3 regions of the Mesorhizobium australafricanum genome follow, and region 1 is predicted to be linked to each of the others. Evidence: predicted binding sites of a transcription regulator. Region 1 holds the regulator's gene; each other region holds the start of a gene.
The links. Region 1 encodes LexA, which represses DNA repair genes until DNA is damaged. Its sites were predicted from a motif close to TGTTCNNNNTGTGTTCNG; they were not measured.

Region 2: a site for LexA is predicted at 5,267-5,284, ahead of RFM98_RS03295 (single-stranded DNA-binding protein). Genes of this name have one in related genera too.
Region 3: a site for LexA is predicted at 2,132-2,149, ahead of RFM98_RS04960 (PA0069 family radical SAM protein). Genes of this name have one in related genera too.

Annotation. Positions count from the first base shown of each region.
Region 1 is NZ_JAVIIT010000019.1:51,277-58,775, reverse strand. Features, by position in the region: gene gltA (citrate synthase) at 1-166, opposite strand, end outside; gene gltX (glutamate--tRNA ligase) at 348-1,772, opposite strand; gene RFM98_RS26835 (ComEC/Rec2 family competence protein) at 1,876-4,350, shown strand; gene lexA (transcriptional repressor LexA) at 4,404-5,138, opposite strand; gene kynU (kynureninase) at 5,603-6,850, shown strand; gene RFM98_RS26820 (benzoate-CoA ligase family protein) at 6,866-7,499, opposite strand, start outside.
Region 2 is NZ_JAVIIT010000001.1:676,738-684,236, reverse strand. Features, by position in the region: gene RFM98_RS03335 (SulP family inorganic anion transporter) at 1-397, shown strand, start outside; gene RFM98_RS03330 (ParB-like protein) at 394-1,017, shown strand; gene RFM98_RS03325 (helix-turn-helix transcriptional regulator) at 1,030-1,857, opposite strand; gene RFM98_RS03320 (hypothetical protein) at 1,943-2,473, shown strand; gene RFM98_RS03315 (VOC family protein) at 2,506-2,883, shown strand; gene RFM98_RS03310 (MarC family protein) at 2,973-3,602, shown strand; gene RFM98_RS03305 (OsmC family protein) at 3,671-4,096, opposite strand; gene RFM98_RS03300 (DUF2306 domain-containing protein) at 4,128-4,526, opposite strand; gene RFM98_RS03295 (single-stranded DNA-binding protein) at 4,648-5,166, opposite strand; gene RFM98_RS03290 (ArsR/SmtB family transcription factor) at 5,403-5,717, shown strand; gene RFM98_RS03285 (SRPBCC family protein) at 5,714-6,190, shown strand; gene RFM98_RS03280 (ATP-dependent Clp protease proteolytic subunit) at 6,216-6,818, shown strand; gene RFM98_RS03275 (hypothetical protein) at 6,922-7,176, shown strand.
Region 3 is NZ_JAVIIT010000002.1:302,385-309,883, reverse strand. Features, by position in the region: gene rnhB (ribonuclease HII) at 14-709, opposite strand; gene RFM98_RS04960 (PA0069 family radical SAM protein) at 903-2,057, opposite strand; gene RFM98_RS04955 (glycosyltransferase) at 2,208-2,711, shown strand; gene RFM98_RS04950 (hypothetical protein) at 2,764-2,904, opposite strand; gene moaB (molybdenum cofactor biosynthesis protein B) at 2,947-3,504, opposite strand; gene RFM98_RS04940 (4-(cytidine 5'-diphospho)-2-C-methyl-D-erythritol kinase) at 3,491-4,387, opposite strand; gene RFM98_RS04935 (membrane protein) at 4,410-4,595, opposite strand; gene RFM98_RS04930 (S49 family peptidase) at 4,680-5,537, opposite strand; gene RFM98_RS04925 (tRNA1(Val) (adenine(37)-N6)-methyltransferase) at 5,678-6,475, opposite strand; gene RFM98_RS04920 (putative signal transducing protein) at 6,475-6,699, opposite strand; gene RFM98_RS04915 (polyprenyl synthetase family protein) at 6,967-7,499, shown strand, end outside.

The DNA.
Region 1 (7,499 bases):
AAGTGAAGGCGCCGGTGGTGCTGTAGAGCGAACCGATGTCGATGACGTCGGGCCCGACCGTCCCGCTTCGCACCTTCAATTCGTGCGTCTTGCTGGCGAGTTCGAGCCTGGCGGTCGATTCGCGCGTTTTGCTGCCCGGTTCCAGTTTTGTCGCAGCTTCGCTCATTCTCAAACTCCTTTTGTAGCCTCATGCCGGCAAGGCAATTCCTGCAAACGACACGTCGAAGTCACCGGAATGCGCGAACTCGCCACCGCATTTTAGGAGGTGCGTGCCAGATTGGGCCAAGGCCTAATGTTGCACTGCGAAACACACCTTTCAATGCCAATCTTCTTGGGCCAGTTCGCTCCTAATCGATTTGATCTCCAATGCGCGCCAGGCTTTCCTGGCGGCCCAGCACGGCAAGCACGTCGAACACGCCGGGCGAGGTGCTGCGGCCGGTCAGCGCGGCCCTGAGCGGTTGGGCCACGGCGCCGAGCTTGTGGCCGCCGGCCTGCGCAAACTCGCGGATCGAAGCCTCCGCCGAAGCGGCGCTCCATTCGCCCTGGACAGAAGACAATGCGCCATGCGCACCGCGCAAAATCGCGCGCGCATCCGCGGTGAGCAGGCCCGACGCCTTCTCATCCAGCGGCAATGGCCGCTCGGCGAACAGGAACGCCGCGCCGTCGACCAATTCCACAAGGGTCTTGGCCCGCTCCTTGAGGCCCGGCATGGCGGCAAGCAGTTGCGCCTTGCGCTTGTCATCGAGCTTTGCCGCGAGCGCCGGACCGCCATCGAGATAAGGCAGGGTACCGACGAAAACATCGAACAGCGCCTTGTCGTCCATCTTGCGCATATGGACGCCGTTCAGCGCCTCCAGCTTGGCGAAGTCGAAGCGGGCCGCGCCCTTGTTGACGTCGCCGATGTCGAACCAGGCGATCATGTCCTTGATCGACATCACCTCGTCGTCGCCATGGCTCCAGCCGAGCCTGGCCAGATAGTTGAGCAGGGCCTCCGGCAGATAGCCCATGGCGCGATAGGCCTCGACGCCGAGCGCACCGTGCCGCTTCGACAGCTTGGCGCCGTCGGCGCCATGGATCAGCGGGATGTGCGACATCGACGGCACGTCCCAGCCCATGGCGTTATAGATCACCGTCTGGCGCGCGGCGTTGGTCAGATGGTCGTCGCCACGGATGATGTGGGTGACGCCCATGTCATGGTCGTCGACGACGACGGCATGCATGTAGGTCGGGTTGCCGTCCGAACGCAGGATGATGAAGTCGTCGAGATCCTTGTTGGGGAAGCGCACCTCGCCCTGCACGCGGTCCTGCACGACCGTCTCGCCCTCGGTCGGCGCCTTGATGCGGATCGCGCCCTTGACGCCTGCCGGCGCCTCGGAGGGGTCACGGTCGCGCCACTGGCCGTTGTAGCGCGGCGGCAGGCCTTTGGCACGGGCTGCCTCGCGCATCGCCTCGAGCTCTGCCGGCGTCTCGTAGCTGTAATAGGCCTTGCCCATGCGCACGAGCTGCTCGGCCACCTCGCGATGGCGCGGCGCGCGCTCGAACTGCGAGACGGCGCCGCCATCCCAGGAGAGGCCGAGCCAGGTCAGTCCATCGAGAATGGCAGCCGTGGCGGCCTCGGTGGAGCGCTCGCGATCGGTGTCCTCGATGCGCAGCAGCATCGTGCCGTCGGTGTGCCTGGCATAGAGCCAGTTGAACAGCGCCGTGCGGGCCCCGCCAATATGCAGGTAGCCGGTGGGCGAGGGAGCAAAACGGGTGACGACCTTGTCGGACATGGAACTCTCGAAGAAGCACTGAAAAAATGCACGTTTCGCGCGGACTTCCACGCGACCGGCGTTCATGTAGCATAGGCGGTCTGGGGCGCAAGGGGCAGACCCGATGGCTAGACATGGCCGCGGCGCGGAGGAGGGCGAGGGAACGACAGCTGGCGTCAGCGAACGCCTGATGTTTGCTCCTGCCGCGCCTGCCGACGAGGCGTCGCGTTCACTTCCGGAACTCAGCCCACCAGCCGAGCTGCCGCGGCCCGATAGCGGTGCGCTGCAGCCAGCCTCGCCGGCAGGCACCGTCAGCCGGATCCGCAAACAGCTTGGCCGCGTTTCGCTTCCTGCACTGCGCCGAAGGATTGCCGTCGCCGCCGCGACCGAGCTCGATCGCGGCGTCGGCTTCCTGCTGGTGCCGGTCTTCCTGGCGGCCGGCGTCATCTATTACTTCTCGCTGACCACCGAGCCTGACCTATACAGGCCGCTTGCGGCGGTGGCTCTGATGGCCGTCTGCGCGGCGGTCTCGCGTTCCTGGCAGAGAACGCACCTTGTCTTCATGGCGAGCCTTTTCTGTGCGCTCGGCTTTCTCGCGGCCAAAGTCGAGACCTGGCGGATGGCTACGCCGATGCTGGGGTCCGAAATCCAGACGCGGCTGACCGGCCGCCTCGTCATCGCCGAAGCAATGGCCAATGGCCGCGTGCGGCTGACCATCGATCTCATTTCCACGGAGCGTCCGACACTGCGTTACGCACCGGACCGCGTCAGGCTTTCGGCGCGCAGGATCCCGCCCGACATGACGGCCGGGTCGATGCTGACCGGCTATGCCAAGCTGCTACCGCCGACGGGCCCGGTTCGGCCGGACAGCTACGACTTTTCCTTCGACAGCTATTTTGCCGGCATCGGCGGCAGCGGCTTTTTCCTGGGCGACCCAAAGCCGATTGCGCCGGCTCCGACTGTGCCAATGGGGGCACCATTCGGCGCACGCATTGCATCGGCCATAGAAAACGCGCGGGAGGGGATTGCCGATCACATCAGGAGCAGCATCGGTGGTTCCGAAGGCGAGATTGCAGCGGCCCTGATCGTCGGCGTGCGCGCCGGGATCCCGGAAGCAATCAACGAGTCGATGCGACGGACCGGCATCTACCACATCATCTCGATCTCCGGCCTGCACATGGCGCTGGTCGCCGGCACGATCATGTTCCTGCTGCGCGGCGCCTTCGCGCTGTTTCCGGACTTCTCGTCGCGCCGGCCGGTGAAGAAATATGCCGCTGGCATCGCGCTGGTCTCGATCGCCGCCTACCTCGTGATCTCCGGCATCGTGGTGGCGGCCGAGCGAAGCTTCATCATGCTGGCCGTCATGCTTGTCGCCGTGCTCTTCGACCGCGCGGCGCTGACGATGCGCAACCTGGCGATCTCGGCCATCGCCGTCATCCTGGTCTCGCCGCACGAAGTGGTAGGCCCAAGCTTCCAGATGTCCTTCGCCGCCACCGCCGCCCTGGTCGGCGCCTACGCCGGCTTTGCCGATTATCGCGCCGGTAAAGCGACCGCGCCGCCGGCAAGACGATCGTTCATCGGCTTCGTGTCGCGAAAACTGGCGGTTGGAGTGGGGGGCGCCGCCATGACGTCGCTCATCGCGGGCAGCGCAACATTGCTGTTCGCGATCTGGCACTTCCAGCGGGTGTCGCCGCTCAGCCTGCTGGCCAATCTGGCGGTCATGCCGATCGTCTCGCTGATCGTCATGCCGTTCGCCGTCTTGAGCGCGCTGGCCATGCCCTTCGGCTTCGACGGTCCTTTTCTCTATGTGATGGGCAAGGGCCTGACGGCGATGATCGCTATTTCGGCATGGATTTCCGAGCGCTCGCCGGTCGACGCAGTCGGGTTGATCTCGATCCAGTCGGTGCTGCTGGCGACGATCGCGCTGGTCATAGCGACCATGGCCACCACCTGGCTAAGGCTTGTCGCCGTCCCCTTCGCGCTCGCCGCCCTGCTGGCCATTCCGCATGTCCGCACGCCGGATGTGCTCATCTCCGAAGACGCGCATCTGGTGGCAATGCCGATCGGCAGCGGCGAGCTTGCCATCAACCGCGCCCGTTCCAACGAGTTCACCACCGACAATTGGAAACGGGCGCTGAAAGCCGAGGAAATCGTGCCGCCGGAGACATTCGCCAAGGATGCTCTCGACATCGCCGATCCCGTCGACCTGCCGCCTGGCTCGCCCTTCTACTGCACCGGCGACCTCTGCATCGGTCGGCATCCCTCCGGCGCGATCGTCGCGCTCGCCGAAAATCGCGACACCGCACGGCCGGCCTGCGGCTTTGCCGACCTTATCGTCATCAACGACGCCACGGCCTACAATCCCTGCCACGATCCGCATGTGCTTGTCGTCACCAAACGCCAGCTGGCGCGCGACGGCAGCGCCGCCGTGTTCTTCGATCCGCAATCGGCCACCGCGCGGCCCGCTATTCGCTACGCGGTCGAAAAGCCATACCGGCCCTGGCACGAGCAGCGGAAATACGCTCGCGAGGCGAGGGGCCTGCCGCCTTATGAAAAGCCTGAGAGGACGGGTGCCAAGCCCTCGCAACCGTCTCAGTAGATCGTAACGCAATTCCGAACGGAAAACCGCCGCGCACTTTTCCTGAAAATTGCTCAGTAGCGGCGGATAAGCCCGACGAGCTTGCCCTGGACCTTGACCCGGTCGGGCCCAAAGATGCGGGTTTCGTAGGCCGGGTTGGCGGCTTCGAGCGCGATCGAGGCGCCCTTGCGGCGGAAGCGCTTGAGCGTCGCTTCCTCATCGTCTACCAGCGCCACCACGATTTCGCCCGGGCTTGCCGTGTTGGCATTGCGGATGATGACGGTGTCGCCGTCGAAGATACCGGCCTCGATCATCGAGTCGCCCTTGACTTCCAGCGCATAGTGCTCGCCGCCCGTGATCATGTCCGGCGGCACCGTGATCGAATGCGTCTGGTGCTGGATGGCGTCGATCGGCACGCCGGCGGCAATGCGGCCCATCACCGGAATGGATACCGCCGAAACAGCGTCGTCATCATTGCTTGGCGTCGGCGCTCGCGAGGGCGTCGCCGGCTTGACCTGGCGGCTGAGATTGCCCTGGCCGCCCTGGATGACGCTTGGCGAAAACTTCTTCGCGGCATTCAGGCCCGGCGCGATCGAGTCGGGCAGCCGCAAGACTTCCAACGCGCGCGCCCGGTTCGGCAGCCGGCGAATGAAGCCGCGTTCTTCCAGCGCCGTGATCAGCCGATGGATACCGGACTTCGAGGCAAGGTCGAGCGCCTCCTTCATCTCGTCGAAGGATGGAGGAATCCCGCTCTCCTTCAGGCGTTCATGGATGAACATCAGGAGTTCATGTTGTTTGCGCGTCAGCATTGGCGGCCCCCACGGGTTCTGAAACCAGAATCGGAAAAACAAACCCAGAACAAACACTATCTGTTCCAGTTGTGTTCCGCAACCGTTTAAAGTTTAGTGAATTTGTTAAGGCTGGCGAAACAATGTTGCATCCGATGGTGCCCTGGCCGCCTTTAGCCGGGCGGTGACATTGATTCCGCTCGATTTTGCGGCCCGTGCTTAAGCTCAAACAAGAGGTGGCACCACCACGAAAGTGCCGGGCGAGATTCGCGCCGACTCCTCGGTGCGCGTGCTGCACCGTGAACGAAACGAACCCAAAATGCCAACCTCGGCGGTTTTCCGGTTCACAGTTTTCGCCGTCTATGGACCAGCTAACATAGGACGAAAGGTTCTTGCCCTGCCGCCGACGGTGATGAGACAACCGCCCTTGGCCGCCTGACGATGCAGTGCGAGCGGCGCCGGGTCGAAATGGAGGCGGTAGCACAATGAGGGGAATTCCTGATCTGGCCGAGATCGAGGCGATGGATGCCGCCGATCCGCTGCGCGCCATGCGCGGTCGCTTCGTCCTGCCGGAAGGCGTCATATACCTTGACGGCAATTCGCTGGGCGCTGCTTCGGTCAACGTCTTCAACGAGCTCGAGACGGCCGCGAAGCAGGAATGGGCGCAGGATCTCATCCGTGCCTGGAACACAGCCCGCTGGTTCGACATGCCTGTCGAGCTGGGCGACCGGCTCGGGCGTCTGATCGGCGCCGCGCCGGGCCAGAGCGTGGTGTGCGACACGACCTCGATCAACATCTACAAGGTCCTGCACGCGGCACTTGCAATGCGGCCCGAGCGCTCGGTGATCGTTGCCGAAGGCGACAGCTTCCCGACCGACCTCTACATGGCGGAAGGGGTGGCCTCGACGCGGCCGGGCACGGCGCTGCGGCTCGAAGGTGTCGATGCCCCGACGATCGAAGAGCTGGTCGACGATCGCGTCGCGGTCATCCTGGTCAACCACGTCAACTACAAGTCCGGCCGGCTGCGCGACATGGCGGCCCTGACGCGCAAGGCCCACGACGCCGACGCGCTGATCGTCTGGGACCTGTGCCACACGGCCGGTGCCCTGCCGGTGGATCTCGACGGCTCGAATGCCGATTTCGCCATCGGCTGCACCTACAAATATCTCAATGGCGGGCCGGGCGCGCCGGCCTTCATCTATGCCGCGAACCGCCACCATGGCGATATTCGCCAGCCGCTCAGCGGCTGGTGGGGTCATGCGCGGCCGTTCGCGTTCGAGCAGGGCTATGCCGCCGGCACGGGCATCCGGCGGTTCCTGTGCGGAACGCAGCCGGTGCTGTCGATGCGGGCGCTGAAAGGAGCGCTGGATGTCTGGGACGAAGTCGATATGACGGCCGTGCGCCAAAAAAGCATCGCGCTGACGGACCTGTTCATCCGGCTGGTCGAAGCAAGATGCGGCGTCTTTGGTCTTGAGCTGGAAAGCCCGCGCAACGGCGCCGAGCGCGGCAGCCAGGTATCGTTCGCCCATCCGCATGGCTACCAGGTGATGCGCGCCTTGATCGAGCGCGGCGTGATCGGCGATTTCCGCGCGCCGTCGACCGTTCGTTTCGGGTTCACGCCGCTTTATGTCGGCTACCGGGATGTCTGGGATGCTGTCGAGGTGCTGGAAGACATCCTGCGCACGGGCGCCTGGCAGGATGCCCGCTATGCCGTCAAGGAGGCCGTCACCTGAAACGGGATCGCCCGCTCAATGGGGCTTTTCGGCGCGCAGGCGAAAGCGCTGGATCTTGCCGGTCTGGGTCTTGGGCAAGGCCGCGATGAACTTGACCGAGCGAGGGTATTTGTAAGGTGCGATCGTCGCCTTGACGTGGTCCTGGAGGCGCTTGACGGTCGCTGCGTCCGCCGTCGCGCCGGGCGCCAGCACGACATGCGCCTCGACGATCTGGCCGCGTTCGGCGTCCTCTGCGCCGATGACGGCGCATTCCGCGACATCCGGATGCGACAGCAGCGCGGCCTCAACTTCCGGCCCGGCAATGTTGTAGCCGGCGCTGACGATCATGTCGTCGGAGCGGGCGGCGAAATGGAAGAAGCCGTCCTCGTCCTGCACGAAGGTGTCGCCGGTCAGGTTCCAGCCGCAACGGACATAGTCCTTCTGGCGGTCGTCGGCCATGTAGCGGCAGCCCGTCGGCCCGCGCACCGCCAGCCTGCCTGTCGCGCCGCGCGGCAACTCGCGCATCTCGTCGTCGACGATGCGCGCTTCGTAGCCGCGCACCGGCTTGCCGGTCGAAGCCGGCTTCATCTCGCCGAAGCGGTTGGAGATGAAGATGTGCAGCATCTCGGTAGCCCCGATGCCGTCCAGGATCGGTTTGCCGGTCTTTCGC
Region 2 (7,499 bases), on a different contig from region 1:
CAAATCCATCGCAGGCGAGCAGCACCCAGGCGTGCTGGTGGCGGCCTTCCAGGCGCCGCTTTCCTTCGTCAACGCCGACCGTTTCAAGCGCGGCCTCACCGACCTGATCGATGCCAGAAGCGAGGACGTGAAGCTGGTGGTGCTGGAGGCCAGCAACATCGTCGAGATCGACTACACCGCCGCCCAGGCGCTGATCGACAGCATCCGCCATTGTCGCGACAAAGGCGCGGTCTTCGCTATCGCACGCATGGAATCGCTGCGCGCCCAGGCGGCGCTGAAGCGGTTCGGCATCGCTGAAATTGTCGGCACGCAGCGGATATTCCACAGCGTCGACGCGGCGATCAAAGCACTTGGCCCGGGGAAACCGCAGCAGCAAGAACAGGATGGCGTGCCATGATCGACCCGCGAGAACCCATTGTGACCCCGGTCCCCGTCGAGGAATTGAGGCCGACCCAGATCACGGTCGGCATGAGGGAGGTTGAGCTGAAGCGCCAGATGATCCGGGAGCAGGACGCCAAGAAGAAGACCGGCGCCTTTCTCGGCAGACACATGGTGCCGGTGGTGCTCGGGCCCAAAAACCGCAACTACGTCACCGATCACCATCATCTCGCCCGCGCCCTGCTCGAGGAAGGCGTCAAGGACGTGCTCGTCACCGTGATCAGCGACTTGTCCGCGCTCGACAAGGACGCGTTTCTTTTCGTGCTCGACAATCGCGGCTGGATGCACCCGTTCGACGAGAACGGCCGGCGCCGCGATTATTCGGCGATCCCCAAGACGATCGGCGAGCTGGTCGATGACCCTTACCGAAGCGTGGCAGGCGAGCTGCGCCGGCTGGGCGGTTACGCCAAGGACACGACACCGTTCAGCGAATTCATCTGGGCGGACTTCCTGCGCAGGCGCATCGACCGGAACGCGGTTGCGAAGAACTTCGACAAGGCGATGAAGGACGCCTTGGCGCTCGCCAAGAGCAAGGACGCGGACTATCTGCCCGGCTGGTGCGGCCCGACGGACGATTGACGATGGCGATATCTATCGGCCCGCCCGGCGGGCGCGGTAGGCGCCGGGCGCTTCCCCCATCTCGCGCCGGAACCGGCGGTTGAAGGTCGACAGGTCGTTGAAGCCGGCATCGAACGCGATCGTCGAGATCGCCCCGTCCGAGCTGCGCAGCCGCACCGCGGCGCGGTGCAGCCTCGTCCTCAGCAGGAACTGATAGGGCGTCATGCCGGCGACCTGCCGGAAGGTGCGCAGGAAATGATACGGGCTGGTCGCCGTGCCGTCGGCAAGCTCGGTCAGCGACACTGGCCGGTCGGTATTGAGCTCGATCAGGCGCACCGCCTCGGCAACGCGCTTCTGGTCGCGGCGGCTGGGTGTCCGGGCACCTCCAGAGGAACCGGCCGCGGCCGCAACCACCGCGCCGGCAATCCGCAGGCCGAGTTCCTCGAACGCTCCGCCGTCGCCTGTCTCGCGTGCCGCCTCCGCCTCTGCCAGCAAGGGTGCCAGCGCCGGCAAGGGCGGCAGGCGCGGATCGGCGAAGCCGAGCCGCTTCGCGCCCGGCAATCCAGCCACCACACGCTCCAGATAAGCCGGCGAAAAATGGAAGGAGAGGCAGCGGTCGCCGGCGCCGTGTTCATGCCCGCATTCGTAGCAGGCGCCGGTATTGCCGAGCAGAATGGCGCCTGGCGCCAGCATCGCCGTGCCCTGGCGGGTGCGATAACGAAACGTGCCGCTGGTCACCGCCGCAACGCAAAAGCCGCGATGCTCTTCCTCGAATGGCTTGTCGCCGGCGGCTGCCGTGCACACCACGTCGGATACCTGCCAGCCATGCCCGGAAGCCAGTGTTTTCTGAGCGATCGTCATGGCTGAAAGATAGCAATTTTTCCCAAGCGAAGAACCCTAACACGCCCCTATTGCTCGCCCTCTCCTGACAAACGAGGCAGAAACAATGACCGATCCCTTTACAGAGGCCCTGCACAGCAACGGCCCAAAGCCGGACCTTGCCGAAAAACTGAAGCTCTATGGCCGCTTCATCGGCGCCTGGACATTCGACGCCACACGCATTCTCGAGGATGGAACCAGGCTGACGGGGCGCGGCGAGGTGCATTTCGGCTGGGTCCTCGAAGGCAGGGCCGTGCAGGATGTCTGGATCCTGCCCGCGCGGAACACTGGTGCCCAGACTTCGCTCGGGCCGTGGACCTTCTACGGCACGACATTGCGCGTCTACGATCCCGGCGCGGACGCCTGGCACATTTTCTGGAGCGACCCGCGCAGCCAGTATTACAGCCGGCAGCTCGGCCGGGCCGAGGACGACACGATCGTCCAGGTCGGCGCAGACGGCACCGGCGCTTCTGTGCGCTGGAGCTTTTCGCGCATCACCGAGAATTCGTTCCGCTGGCTTGGCGAGCGCTCGCATGACGGCGGTGCGACCTGGCGCATGGAGGTCGAGTTTTTGGCGCGGCGCACGACTCCAGCCTGATCGACCAACTCATTGTAATCACGGAGGAAACGATGCTCGACCATGTCTCTATCGGCGTCCGCGACGCTAATGCCTCGAAACGCTTCTACGACGCGGCCCTGGAAGCGCTCGGCTATTCATGCCTCAGCCAGTCGCCCGGCTCCCTTGGCTACGGCGCCCAAGCGGTCCGGCTTTGGGTGAACGACGCCGGCCGGCCGGTTCCGGCCGACACCGACTCTGGCCTGCATTTCTGTTTTTCAGCGCCGACGCGCGCCGGCGTGGATGCCTTTTATGCCGCGGCATTGCGTGAAGGCGGCAAGGACAACGGCAAGCCCGGGCTCCGTGCGGCCTATGGCGACAATTACTATGCCGCCTTCGTCATCGACCCGGACGGCTATCGGCTCGAGGCTTATTGCGGCAAAGCAGAATAACCGGTTGATTTCCCCTTCCGCTTTCCAGCGCCCGGGCTTTGCTCTACCAATTGCAGAGCGGGGCTTCGCCCGGCGGGAGGGGACCAGCGATGCCGAGTTTCGACAGCTTGTTCAACGCCTTCGTCACCATCCTGGTGACCATCGATCCGCCGGGACTGGCGCCGCTCTTCCTCGCCGTGACGCGCGGCATGAACCGCGAGGAGCGCCAGCAGGTTTCGGTGCGCGCTTCGGTGATCGGCTTCCTGGTCATGGCGCTGTTTGCGGTTGCCGGCGCCTCGATCCTGTCGGTGTTCGGCATCACGCTGCCGGCCTTCCGCGTCGCCGGCGGCTTTCTCCTGTTCTTCATCGCCTTCGAAATGGTGTTCGAGCGCCGCCAGGACCGCAAGGAGAAGATCGGCGACGTCGCCATCACCAAGGACATGATCCACAACATCGCCGCCTTCCCGCTGGCGATCCCGCTGATCGCCGGCCCCGGCGCGATTTCGGCAACCGTGCTGCTATCGGGCCACTTCGAAGGCTTTGCCGCTCAGGCAGCGCTCGTCGGCATCATCTTCGTCTGCCTCGTCATCACCTACCTGGTGTTCGTGCTGTCGGAACGCATCGACCGCATCCTCGGCCAGACCGGCCGCTCGATCCTGACCAGGCTGCTGGGGGTGATCCTCGCGGCGCTTGCCGTGCAGTTCGTGGCGGACGGTGTGAGGGCGCTAATGGCGGCCTAGCTGGCTGCGAAGCGGTCCGGCTAGTGCCCTACTGCCCTACTGCCCTACTCCCCTACTCCCCTACTCCCCTACTTCGCCGCCGTCTCGACCACTTCAAAATCATGCGTGATTGTCGCCGTCTTCGCCATCATGGCGCTGGCCGAGCAGTATTTTGTAATCGACAGATCAATCGCCCGTTTCACCTTGTCATGCGACAGCGCGCGACCCTTGACGATGAAATGCATATGGATGCGCGTGAACACCTTCGGGTCGGTCTCTGCCCGGTCGGCGTCGAGCTCGACCACGCAATCCTCGACCGCCTCGCGGCCTTTCTCGAGGATGTGCACGACGTCATAGGCCGAGCAGCCGCCGGTGCCGATCAGCACCAGCTCCATCGGGCTCGGTCCGGGCGTGTGACCATTCGGCCCATGCGCCGTGCCCAGCACGACCTTGTGGCCGCTGCCGGATTCGCCGACAAAGGTGCGTTCCTCAACCCATTTGACGCGTGCTTTCACGTTGATCTTCCTTACGAGGTTTTCCGTCGCCCTATTGGCCGAACACGACGGCGTGCATGATCCGGCCGGGCAGCAGCGTGAAGATGCCGGCGCCGACCAGCGCGAACAGATAGAGCTTGATCATGGCACCACGATGCGCGGCCACCTTGTGCGTGTGCGCATACCACGCCGCCAGCGGCACGGTGACCAGCACCAGGATCGACAGGAGATGGATCGGGCTGAACGGACCGACGAGCCGAATCTGCTGGATCCAGAAGCTCGATATGGCGATGACCAGCATCAGCGTCACCCAAGTGTAACCCAGCACGCGGTGACGCGTGGTGCCTTTCGGCAGCGCCAGCTGGGCGCCGCCGACGGCGAGCGCGGCGAAGGCAGCGAATGCATGCCATGGAATGGGAGGAGGCGCCGACAGAAGCGGTCCGAGCGACATCGCGCCTTCCCCTCAAACGATCATTGCGAGACGCTTAGAGCAATTCCAGGAAAAGTGCGTAGCGGTTAGGCTCGGCGACTTCGCCGTAGCCTTCCGTCCGGAATTGCGCAAAAAACAACATTTAGAACGGGATCTCGTCGTCCAGCTCGCGCGACGAGCCGCCGCCGCCCTTGGAACCACCGCCGCCACCGCCACGGCTAAAACCTTCGTTCGGGCCGGACTGGCCGAAATCCGAGCTACGGCTGCTGCCGCCGGAATAATTGCCGACCTGGCCGCCGCCGCCCTCGCCGCGTGCGTCGAGCATCTGCAGCTCGCCGCGGAATTTCTGCAGAACGACCTCCGTCGTGTATTTGTCGGCACCGGTCTGGTCCTGCCATTTGCGGGTCTGCAGCTGGCCCTCGACATAGACCTTCATGCCCTTCTTCAGATACTGCTCTGCCACCTTGGCCAGCTGGTCGTTGAAGATGACGACATTATGCCACTCGGTCTTTTCCTTGCGCTCGCCCGAGTTCTTGTCGCGCCAGCTTTCCGAGGTGGCGATGCGAATGTTGACGACTGGATCACCGGAGTTCAGGCGGCGGATTTCAGGGTCCGCCCCGAGATTGCCGACCAGAATGACCTTGTTGACGCTACCCGCCATCGTACTTCTCCGCGCTCATCCGAAACAAATTTTAAGTCGCTCACCTTACAGCCTGCGGGTCGCTCATGCCCGCAAAGGCTGGCTTTTCCCACAAGGTTTTTGTTCTCTTTTCGTTCTAGTCATAACCGCCCTTCCTGTCAAGGAATGTCAGCAAAGGCAGCGCCTGAACGTCTGTTTCGATATGGCGATCAAATAGCTGCTTGCCAAATCGATAAGTATCGACTTATGCTTTGTGCATGATCGAAGCAGAGATTTTCCGCGCCCTGGCCGATCCGACGCGCCGCGCTGTCTATGAGCGGTTGGCGACCGGCGAGAGGACGGTGTCCGAGCTGCGCGCCGGCATGAGCGTTTCCCAGCCGGCGGTCTCGCAACACCTTGCCGTGCTGCGCGGCGCCGGCCTCGTGGTCGAGCGGCGCGCCGGCCGCAACGCCTATTACCGCGCCGATCCGCAGGGGCTCGATCCGCTGCTCGGCTGGGTCGAACGCTACCGCGCCTTCTGGCCGGAACGCATCGAGAAGTTGAAGACCGTTCTGAAGGGAATGGACCAATGACCCAAGCACAAAACCCGACAGCGACCGCGGCGCCGCTCAGCTTCGAATGCGAGCTTGCCGAGCCGCCTGAAAAAGTCTGGCGGGCACTGACCGAGCCGGAGCTGCTCGCCGCCTGGATGATGCCGAACGACATGAAGGCGCAAGCCGGCAGGCGCTTCGCCTTTGCCGGTCTGGACGCGCCGATCGAATGCGAGGTGATCGAGGCCGAGCCCGGCAAGCTGCTGCGCTATTCCTGGCGCGAGCAGCCAAGTGCCGAAGATGCCGACCATCTGCCGACATTCGACAGCGTCGTCACCTTCACGCTCGCGCGGACGATTTCCGGCGGCACGCATCTCAGCATCGTCCATGAAGGCTTCGTGGCGGTCGCCGAACCCGTCCTTGCCATTGCCGGCGCGGGCTGCGGGATCTCGCTTCATGCGCGCAAGAACCCGGCCGCGGCCAATGCGCCCTGCATGATGCTGCGTGCCGCCTGATCAAAAGAGGCCCGAGGAAACCGTCATGAGCTTTGCCAATCTGGTGCCGATGGTCATCGAACAATCGAGTCGCGGCGAACGCGCCTTCGACATTTTTTCACGGCTGCTGCGCGAGCGCATCGTCTTCATCAATGGCGAAATCAATGACAGCGTGTCGGCGCTGGTCTGCGCACAGCTTCTGTCGCTGGAATCGGACCATCCCGACAAGGAGATCTCGCTCTACATCAACTCGCCGGGCGGCATGGTGACCAGCGGCTTCGCCATCTACGACACCATGCAGTACATCTCCTGCCCGGTGTCGACGGTGTGCATGGGCTTTGCCGCGTCGATGGGCTCCTTCCTTTTGATGGCCGGTGCGCCGGGGCGGCGGATCGCGCTACCCAACACAAGGATCGTGCTGCATCAGCCGCTTGGCGGCTTCCAGGGCCAGGCCTCCGACATCCAGCGCCACGCCGAAGACATCGTGCGCACCAAGCAGCACATGACCGAGCTTTACGCCAAGCATTGCGGCCGCAGCTACGAGGAGGTCGAGCGCACGCTCGACCGCGACTATTTCATGAGCGCCGCGGAAGCGAAGGAATGGGGCCTCGTCGACCACGTCTACGACACGCGCAAGAAGGCGGCCTGAGGTCTCGAGCCATTACGGCGGCAATTTGATTGCCGCGCGTCTGGCATCGCTGAAGCCGCGCTTCTATAGTTCGCGCATGATCAGCTCCGTTCAACCTAGCCATATGTTTGCTGCCCTTGCCGCGCTTGCCGGAATGCTGATGGCCGGCACCGCACTTGCCGACGACAGCTCGTCGCCGAAACTGCCCGGCGTCAGCGGCGACTACCGCATCGCCAAGCCTGCGCCGCAGCCGGAACCGGACGACGCGCAGCCGGCCGGCAGCGATGGCACCTTCAAGATCGGCAACACCGATGTCAGGATCGGCGGCAGCATAACCGTCGACATGGCGACGGGCGGCATGAGGTCGCCGAACCACTGATAATCCTGTCGTCACAGATCGATGACTTTCTTGACGATCGGCTGAAGCGCTTTTTCGTTCGTCATTCTATGGCGAAGCAAGGAGCGAAGCGACGCGGCGCAGACCATGGAATCCATGCCGTGACGGTAAGGCGCTGCGACGGGGCAGAATTCTGCACCGTTGCACCCCCGGCTGAGGTAACGGCATGGATCCCTGGGTCTTCGCTCCGCTTCGCGTCGCTACGCCCAAGGATGACGACCTTCGGAGGCTTCTCACCAATTCCCACGTTTTGGGAAGAAGGCAGGATCGCAAAAAATGTAAGCCCCGCCACTGCTTCCGCAGGT
Region 3 (7,499 bases), on a different contig from region 1:
GGGCGCCGCCGCCTCACTCCAGTCCGGCGAAGCTCTCTTCCTCAATCGGCTCCGCCCCACCCAACCGGAACGGCGCAAACGAGGCCCGATGCAGCCTTGCCACCGGCCCATGCGCCTCGATCGCGGTGCGATGGCGGACCGTGGCGTAGCCCATATGCACCTCGAAGCCGTAATGCTCGTGATGTCCGCCGCAGCCGCACATCATGCGGTCGCGCATCACCTTGGCGACGATCGAGGCGGCGGCGATCGATTGCGAGCGCTGGTCGCCCTTGATCAGCGCCCGGCCTTCGCAGGCGAGACCAGGCGGGATATCGCGGCCGTCGGCCAGAGCCAGTTTCGGCTGCAGCGAAAGGCCGGCGGCGGCGCGGCGCATCGCTTCCAGGCTGGCTTTCAGGATGTTGCTGTTGTCGATGCCCTCGGCGCTGATCGAGGCCATCGACACGCTGAGCGCCGAGCCCAGGATCTTCAGGAACAGCGCCTCGCGTTGCAGATGGGTGAGGCGCTTGGAATCGTCGAGGCCTTCGGGAATGTTGGCGGGGTTGAGCACCACCGCGGCGGCCACTACCGGCCCGGCGAGCGGACCGCGGCCTGCCTCGTCCATGCCGGCGACCGGCCACAACCCGTCGGCCATTGCCTTCGTCTCGATCGAGAAGTCGGGCTTCTCGACCATTTCAAAGAGAAGCGGAGAATCGGAACGCGCGCGAGCCATGGTGCGGCGAGGTTCGCATCGGCTCCGATTCTCCGCAAGTCCTTCCGGGTCGGATGGGGCGTCGGACCGGGAAGGCTCCGTCTCACGGCCGGGGGACAAGGGCCGGACGGGATTCTTGAAAAGACTGCAATTCCAGACGGAAATCACTTTGCCTGGAATTGCTTAGCGCCGGCCGTCATGGCCGGCACAGGCGTCAAAGCAGCGTCAACTGCTCGCCGGCACCGGAGCCTGCGACGAATTGGTCGGTGCGAAGCTGCCGCCGCTCGACGTTGAGGCCGAGCCGCTTGGCGGCGATCTCGAAGCGCCGGCCGATCTGCCAGGCATAGGGACCGGCGCCCTTCATGCGCTTGCCCCATTCGGAATCGTAGTCCTTGCCGTCGCGCATCGAGCGGATCAGCGACATCACATGCCGGTAGCGATCCGGATAGTGACGCAAGAGCCAGTCCTTGAAGATCGGCGCCACTTCGAGCGGCAGGCGCAGGATGACGTAGCCGGCCTCCCGCGCGCCGGCGGCGCGCGCCGAATCGAGGATGCGTTCCATCTCCGGATCGGTCAGGCCGGGGATGATCGGCGCCACCATCACCGATGCCGGAATGCCGGCATCCGAAAGCAGCCTTATCGCCTCCAGCCGCTTCGTCGGTGTCGATGCGCGCGGCTCCATGGTGCGGGCCAGCATGCGGTCGAGCGTCGTTACCGACAGCGCCACCTTGGCAAGACCGCGCTCGGCCATGCGCGACAGGATGTCGATGTCGCGCGTCACCAGCGCCGACTTGGTGACGATGCCGACCGGATGGCCGCGCGCCTCCAGCACCTCCAGGATCTCGCGCATGATCCGGTATTGCTTCTCGATCGGCTGGTAGGGATCGGTGTTGGTGCCGATGGCGATCGTGCGCGGCTGATAGCCTGGCTTCGATAATTCCCTGTCCAGCATGCGCGCCGCATCCGGCTTGGCGAAAAGCTTCGATTCGAAATCGAGCCCCGGCGACAGGCCCATGAATGAATGCGTCGGCCTGGCGAAGCAATAGACGCAGCCATGCTCGCAGCCGCGATAGGGATTGATCGAACGGTCGAAGGAAATGTCCGGCGATTCGTTGCGGGTGATGATGGTGCGCGGCTTTTCGACCTGCACTTCGGTCTTGAATGGCGGCAGCTCCTCCAGCGAGTTCCAGCCGTCATCGAAGACATGCCGGCTGACCGGCTCGAAGCGGCCGGACGGATTGATGCCGGCCGAGCGGCCGCGATTGCGGTCGGGCCGCACGCGCATGCCGCTTTGTTCGATCATCGCGTTTGCCATCTCGGCTCTGCCTGCTCCGAAGGCAGCAATGTCGGCGCGGACGATCTGTTCCATTTTCGCCCTCTCCCAGGGACTGTCGGCAGGCTGTCGAATCGCTCTGTTCATGAAACTATTCCTATTTTGTTGACGAGAACAAAGCAAGAACTTTTTCGGCTGCCACGCGCAACTGGCGCAACGCGCGGCTTTCCGCTATTCGGCTAAACGATGCTCAGCGTTCTCATCGAAACCCGCAACGACGAAGAAGGCCTTGCCCGTACGCTCGCCTCGCTGGTCGGCGGCGCGGTCGAGGGTGTCGTGCGCGACGTCATCGTGTGTGATGCCGGCTCGACCGACCAGACGCATCGGGTGGCCGAACATGCCGGCTGCCACTATGTGACGGGCGGGATCGGCGCCGGTATCGGCGAGGCCAAAGGCGATTGGCTGCTGCTTCTGGAACCCGGCGCCAGGCTCACTGAAGGTTGGATCGACGAGGTCGTTGCCCACACGGCAAGGCAGACAACGCCGGCGCGCTTTTCACGCGCCCGGGCCAATCGCGCGCCTTTGCTTGCCCGCGTCTTTTCAGGCAACCGTGCGCTCGCCGAGGGTCTTGTCATCAGCAAGCGCCAGGCCTTGGCGCTTGCGAAAAGCGCGCGCAGCGCCGAGGCCTTGGCGCGCGGCCTCGCGACCAGAAGGTTGAACGCCGAAATCTGGGTGGCGCCGCCGAAATGATGCACAGGCTGGCCGGTGGATCGATTGTGATCCGTTGAACGGGAAGGCCGGCTCACATCCCCCGGAGGCGGATATTGCCGCAATGGCAGCCGCCGCTGTGAACGGTCATGGCGGATTTTCCCTTGTGTTCTGCCGCAAGGTACTTTGCCGGCACCAGCTTCGGAAATGGCGCCTCGAAGGCTGAAAGCGACATTCCGCCTGCGAACCGGGTGCCGATCGGGTGCCTTGCCCGCGGTTACGACCCAGGCTTGCCGCCGCGCCGTAAATGTTCATCGAGCCGCGGCATGATCTCGACGAAGTTGCAGGGCATGTGCCGGTAGTCGAGCTGCGCCTTGATGATGCCGTCCCAGGCGTCCTTGCAGGCGCCGGGCGACCCCGGCAGCACGAAGACGAAGGTGGCGTTGACGACGCCGCCTGTTGCCCGGCTCTGGATCGTCGAGGTGCCGATCTTGGCATAGGAGATGCGGTGGAAGACTTCCGAAAACCCGTCCATGCGCTTTTCGAAGATCGGCTCCAGCGCCTCCGGCGTCACGTCGCGGCCGGTGAAGCCGGTGCCGCCGGTGGTGATCACGACGTCGATGTTGCCGTCCTTCGACCAGCCAAGCACCTTGTCGCGGATCTTGTCGCGGTCGTCAGTCACGATATCCCGATCGGCGAGCGTATGGCCGGCTTGCGTGATGCGGTCGGCCAGCGTCTGGCCGGATTTGTCGTCGGCGAGGCCGCGCGTATCGGACACGGTCAGCACCGCGATGCGCACCGGAATGAAGGGCCGGCTCTCGTCAAGCTTCGCCATCGCTCACCTCCATGCTGCGCGTCGCGGCGACGAACCAGTCCGGGTGGCGGGCTCGGATCTCGATCGCCGCGCGCTTGGCGACATTGCCGGTCTCGAACAGGCCGAAACATGTGGCGCCGGAGCCGGACATACGCATGAACGCGGCATCGGCACGCTTGAGCGCCTTGAGCGCTTCGCCGATCGCAGGTTCAATCGAGCGGGCGGCAACCTCGAGATCGTTGCGCGTCGTCTCCAGCCAGTTGCGGATGGCGTGGAAATCGAGGCGCTTCGGCAGCGGCGGCAGTGCCTCGTTGTCACGCCGGGACAGCGCCTTGAACACGTCCGGCGTCGAGACGGCGACACCAGGATTGACCAGCACCAGGCCGAGCGCCGGAAACGCGGCCAGCGGCGACACGTCATCGCCAATGCCGCGCGCCACCAGCGGCTTGCCCTTGAGGCACATCGGCAGATCGGCGCCGAGCGAAAGTCCGATCCGGGCCAGCGAATTGTCGTCGATATCGAGCTTCCAGAGCCGCGCCAGGCCGTTGAGCGCGGCCGCCGCGTCGCTCGATCCGCCGCCCACGCCCGAGGCGATCGGCAGGTTCTTCTCCAGCCTCAAGGCGACGGGCGGCGTATGCTGTGCCCCGGCTTCCCGGCGCAAGGCATCGCGTGCCTTGACCACCAGATTGCCGTCGTCGAGCGGCAGGCCGGCGGCATAGCGGCCGGACACCGAGAATTCATCATGCTCCGCCGGCTCGATCTCGAGCCGGTCGCCGAAGCGGGTGAAGACGGCAAGGCTGTCGATGAGATGGTAGCCGTCGTCGCGTCGTCCGGTGACATGCAGCGCCAGATTGATCTTGGCAGGCGCAAGCCACGTCCGGACTTCTATGCCGGGCTCGAGAATGTCGGCTGCTGGCGAGATGGCTTCAGTCCTTGGCGAGACGATATTCGCCGGTCTTGGGATCCTTGACCAGCGTGCCCATCGTGCCGTTCGCCGCCTGTTTCTCGGTGCGCCGGATCTTGGCCGTCACACGTTCGGCCTCGCGCACGAAAGCGCGGTAGCCAAAGTAAGCGGCGGCGCCGACAACGGCGAAGAAAATGATCTGCGGCATCTTGAAACTCCTTCCGCGCTTCTCGCGGCAAGGCCGGCCGAATGGGTCGGTCAAGCACTCATGCTAGCCGCATTCATGGCTTTTTCAAAGCCCGAAGCGCGCCCACAGCGCGCGCTCTTCCGCCGCATCAAGGACGCCGCTGGCCGCGGCCGCGGCAATATCGGGCGCCGAAACACGTGAGCCGAACAGGCCGAAACGGCCGAACAGACCGCGCGGCGCGGTGATCAGCTTGAGCTGCGTCTTGTCGCCGAAACGGGTCCTGAGCACGCTGCGCATATCGCCCAGCGCATCGACAAGGCCGAGTTCGAGGCCTCTCTTGGCGGTCCAGAACAGGCCGGTGAACAGGTCCGGGTCATCCTTCAGCTTGCTGCCGCGCCGCTCCTTGACGAGGTCGATGAAGGTCTCGTGCACTTCGAGCTGCAGCGCCTTCAGCCGCTCGACATCTTCCTTCTTCTCGGGCTTGAACGGGTCGAGCACGGCTTTGTTCTGCCCGGCGGTGTGGACGCGCCGCTCGACGCCGATCTTCTTCATCAGCTCGGGAAAGCCGAACGAGGCGGACACCACGCCGATCGAGCCGACGATCGATGACGGGTCGGCAAAAATCTCGTCGCCGGCGACCGCGATCATGTAGCCGCCCGAGGCCGCCACGTCCTCGACGAAGACCAGCACCTTCTTGTTCTTTTCAACCGCCAGGTCGCGGATGCGCTTGAAGATCAGCCGCGACTGCACCGGCGAGCCGCCGGGCGAGTTGATCGAGATGGCGACCGCCGGCGCATCGAAGCCGAACGCCTTTTCGATGAGGCCGGCCGTCGAGGCGAGCGACAGGCTCGGCCGGAACTGGCCGCCGCCGGCCATGATGGCGCCTTGCAGCCGGATGACCGGAATGGTGACGACTGTCGAGCGCCAAGATTTCGGCAGCAGGCGGTTGAAGAGGCGTTTCACGAACCATTGTCTCCGGACAAAATGCAAAGGAGCAAGACGAGGTCAGTTAAGTTGGTAATGTCTCTCGGGCGCGACGTCATCTGCTTTGGGCATGTAAGGAACTCGCCAGCCAACGGCAATGCCGCATCGCCAGCCCCGGATCAATCGCCGAACAGCGATGCCAGGCCGTTATTGATCATTTCCGTCCGCTCCGCCGGCGCGTTGCCGGATGGCCCGTGCAAGGTGAGCGGCGGGCGGATCGATAGTTTTCCGCGCGCGCCAAGCACCGCCCTGACGACGATGCGGATAGCCGCTGCGTCCGGACGCGGATGCACGCAAAGCAATTCGGCATCGCCGAAGCGCCCCTCGAGCGCATCGAGAATGGCGACGAGCTGCTCGGGCCGCGCGATGATGGCCAGCCCGCCGCGCGGCTTGGCGACGGCGGCGGCGCTCCTGATCCAGCGCTCGAACAGCCCATCCTCCGTGACATGCGCCTGCCTGCGCAGCGCGTTCGGCGTCGAGCGGTCTTGCGCCGCGTTGAAAGGCGGGTTCATGATGACGAAGTCGAATTGGTTGTCGGCAATCCCGGCTTGGCCACGCGCCCGGCCGGTAAGTGTAACGTCCGCCGTCAGTACCGAAGCGCGGTCGCCGAGATGCGCATTGCCGGGATGCGAAAGCGTGGCGGCGGCGAACCCGGCCATTTCGGGGGAGCGCTCGACCAGCACGGCCTGTGCCGCCGGACAACGCGACAGCACGGCAAGGGCGGCCGCGCCGGCGCCCGCGCCGAAATCGGCGAGCCGGCCGGAAAAGCCCGACGGCACGGCGGCCGCCAGCATCATGGCGTCCATGCCGGCGCGATGACCGCCCCGGCTCGGCTGCACCAGCCAGAAGCGTCCGCGATGGAAGGCATCGACCGTGTGCGCCGGCGTATCAGGGACGGGGGCGGTGCTCGCTGCCATTATTTCTTGCGGATCTCGTTCTCGATACCGGCGTCTTTGAGGATGCGTCGTGCCGCATCGACCTTTTCGGCATCGACCATCACGCGCCGGGGCAGGATGCCGAGCGAACCGTCGAGCACGCTCATATTCTGGTCGGCGACGAAACAGGCGATGCCGGCGTCGCGCATCAGCGATTCGACAAAGGAGATGACGACGGCGTCGTTGGTGCGGACAAGCTCGATCATGGAACGAAAATCGCAGGTTGTGGCGTTCCTGTAAACGTCGGGGCGAACCCGCGCGCGAACAGCCGCGCCAATTCGCCTCTTGCCGTGCCCGGTTGTACCGCCCTAGTGTCGGCCCGGGACTAGTGCATGTCGCCCGGAAGTGCGCAGCGGTTCCGGGACAACGACATGCATCAAAACAAAGACTTGAAGCGCGTCGCCTGAATTCGTTTCAGCGCGAGGCGCTTCAAGGGTGCCATCGTGCGCGTCAATGGGACGGGAGTTGTCGTGGTGGGTGTCGTTCTCAACATCGAAGGCAAGCGGGAACCCGCTTCCATCAAGGATCTCATCGATCTGACGGCGGCCGACATGGGGCGCGTCAACGAGCTGATCCTGTCCAAGGCCGGCTCCGACGTCGAGATGATCCCGGAGATCGCCAATCACCTGATCTCCTCGGGCGGCAAGCGGCTCAGGCCCATGCTCACGCTCGCCGCCGCGCAGATGTTCGGCTATGCCGGCGAAGGCCATGTCAAGCTCGCCACTGCGGTCGAGTTCATGCACACCGCGACGCTGCTGCACGACGACGTGGTCGACGAGAGCGCGTTGCGCCGCGGCAAGAAGACGGCGCGCATTATCTGGGGCAACCAGGCAAGCGTGCTGGTCGGCGATTTCCTGCTCGGCCAGGCTTTCCGCATGATGGTCGAGGTCGGTTCGCTGGAAGCGTTGGACATCCTGTCGAGCGCCGCCTCCATCATCGCCGAGGGCGAGGTGATGCAGCTTGCCGCGGCGAAAAACCTCGAAACCACCGAGGACGAGCATTTCGC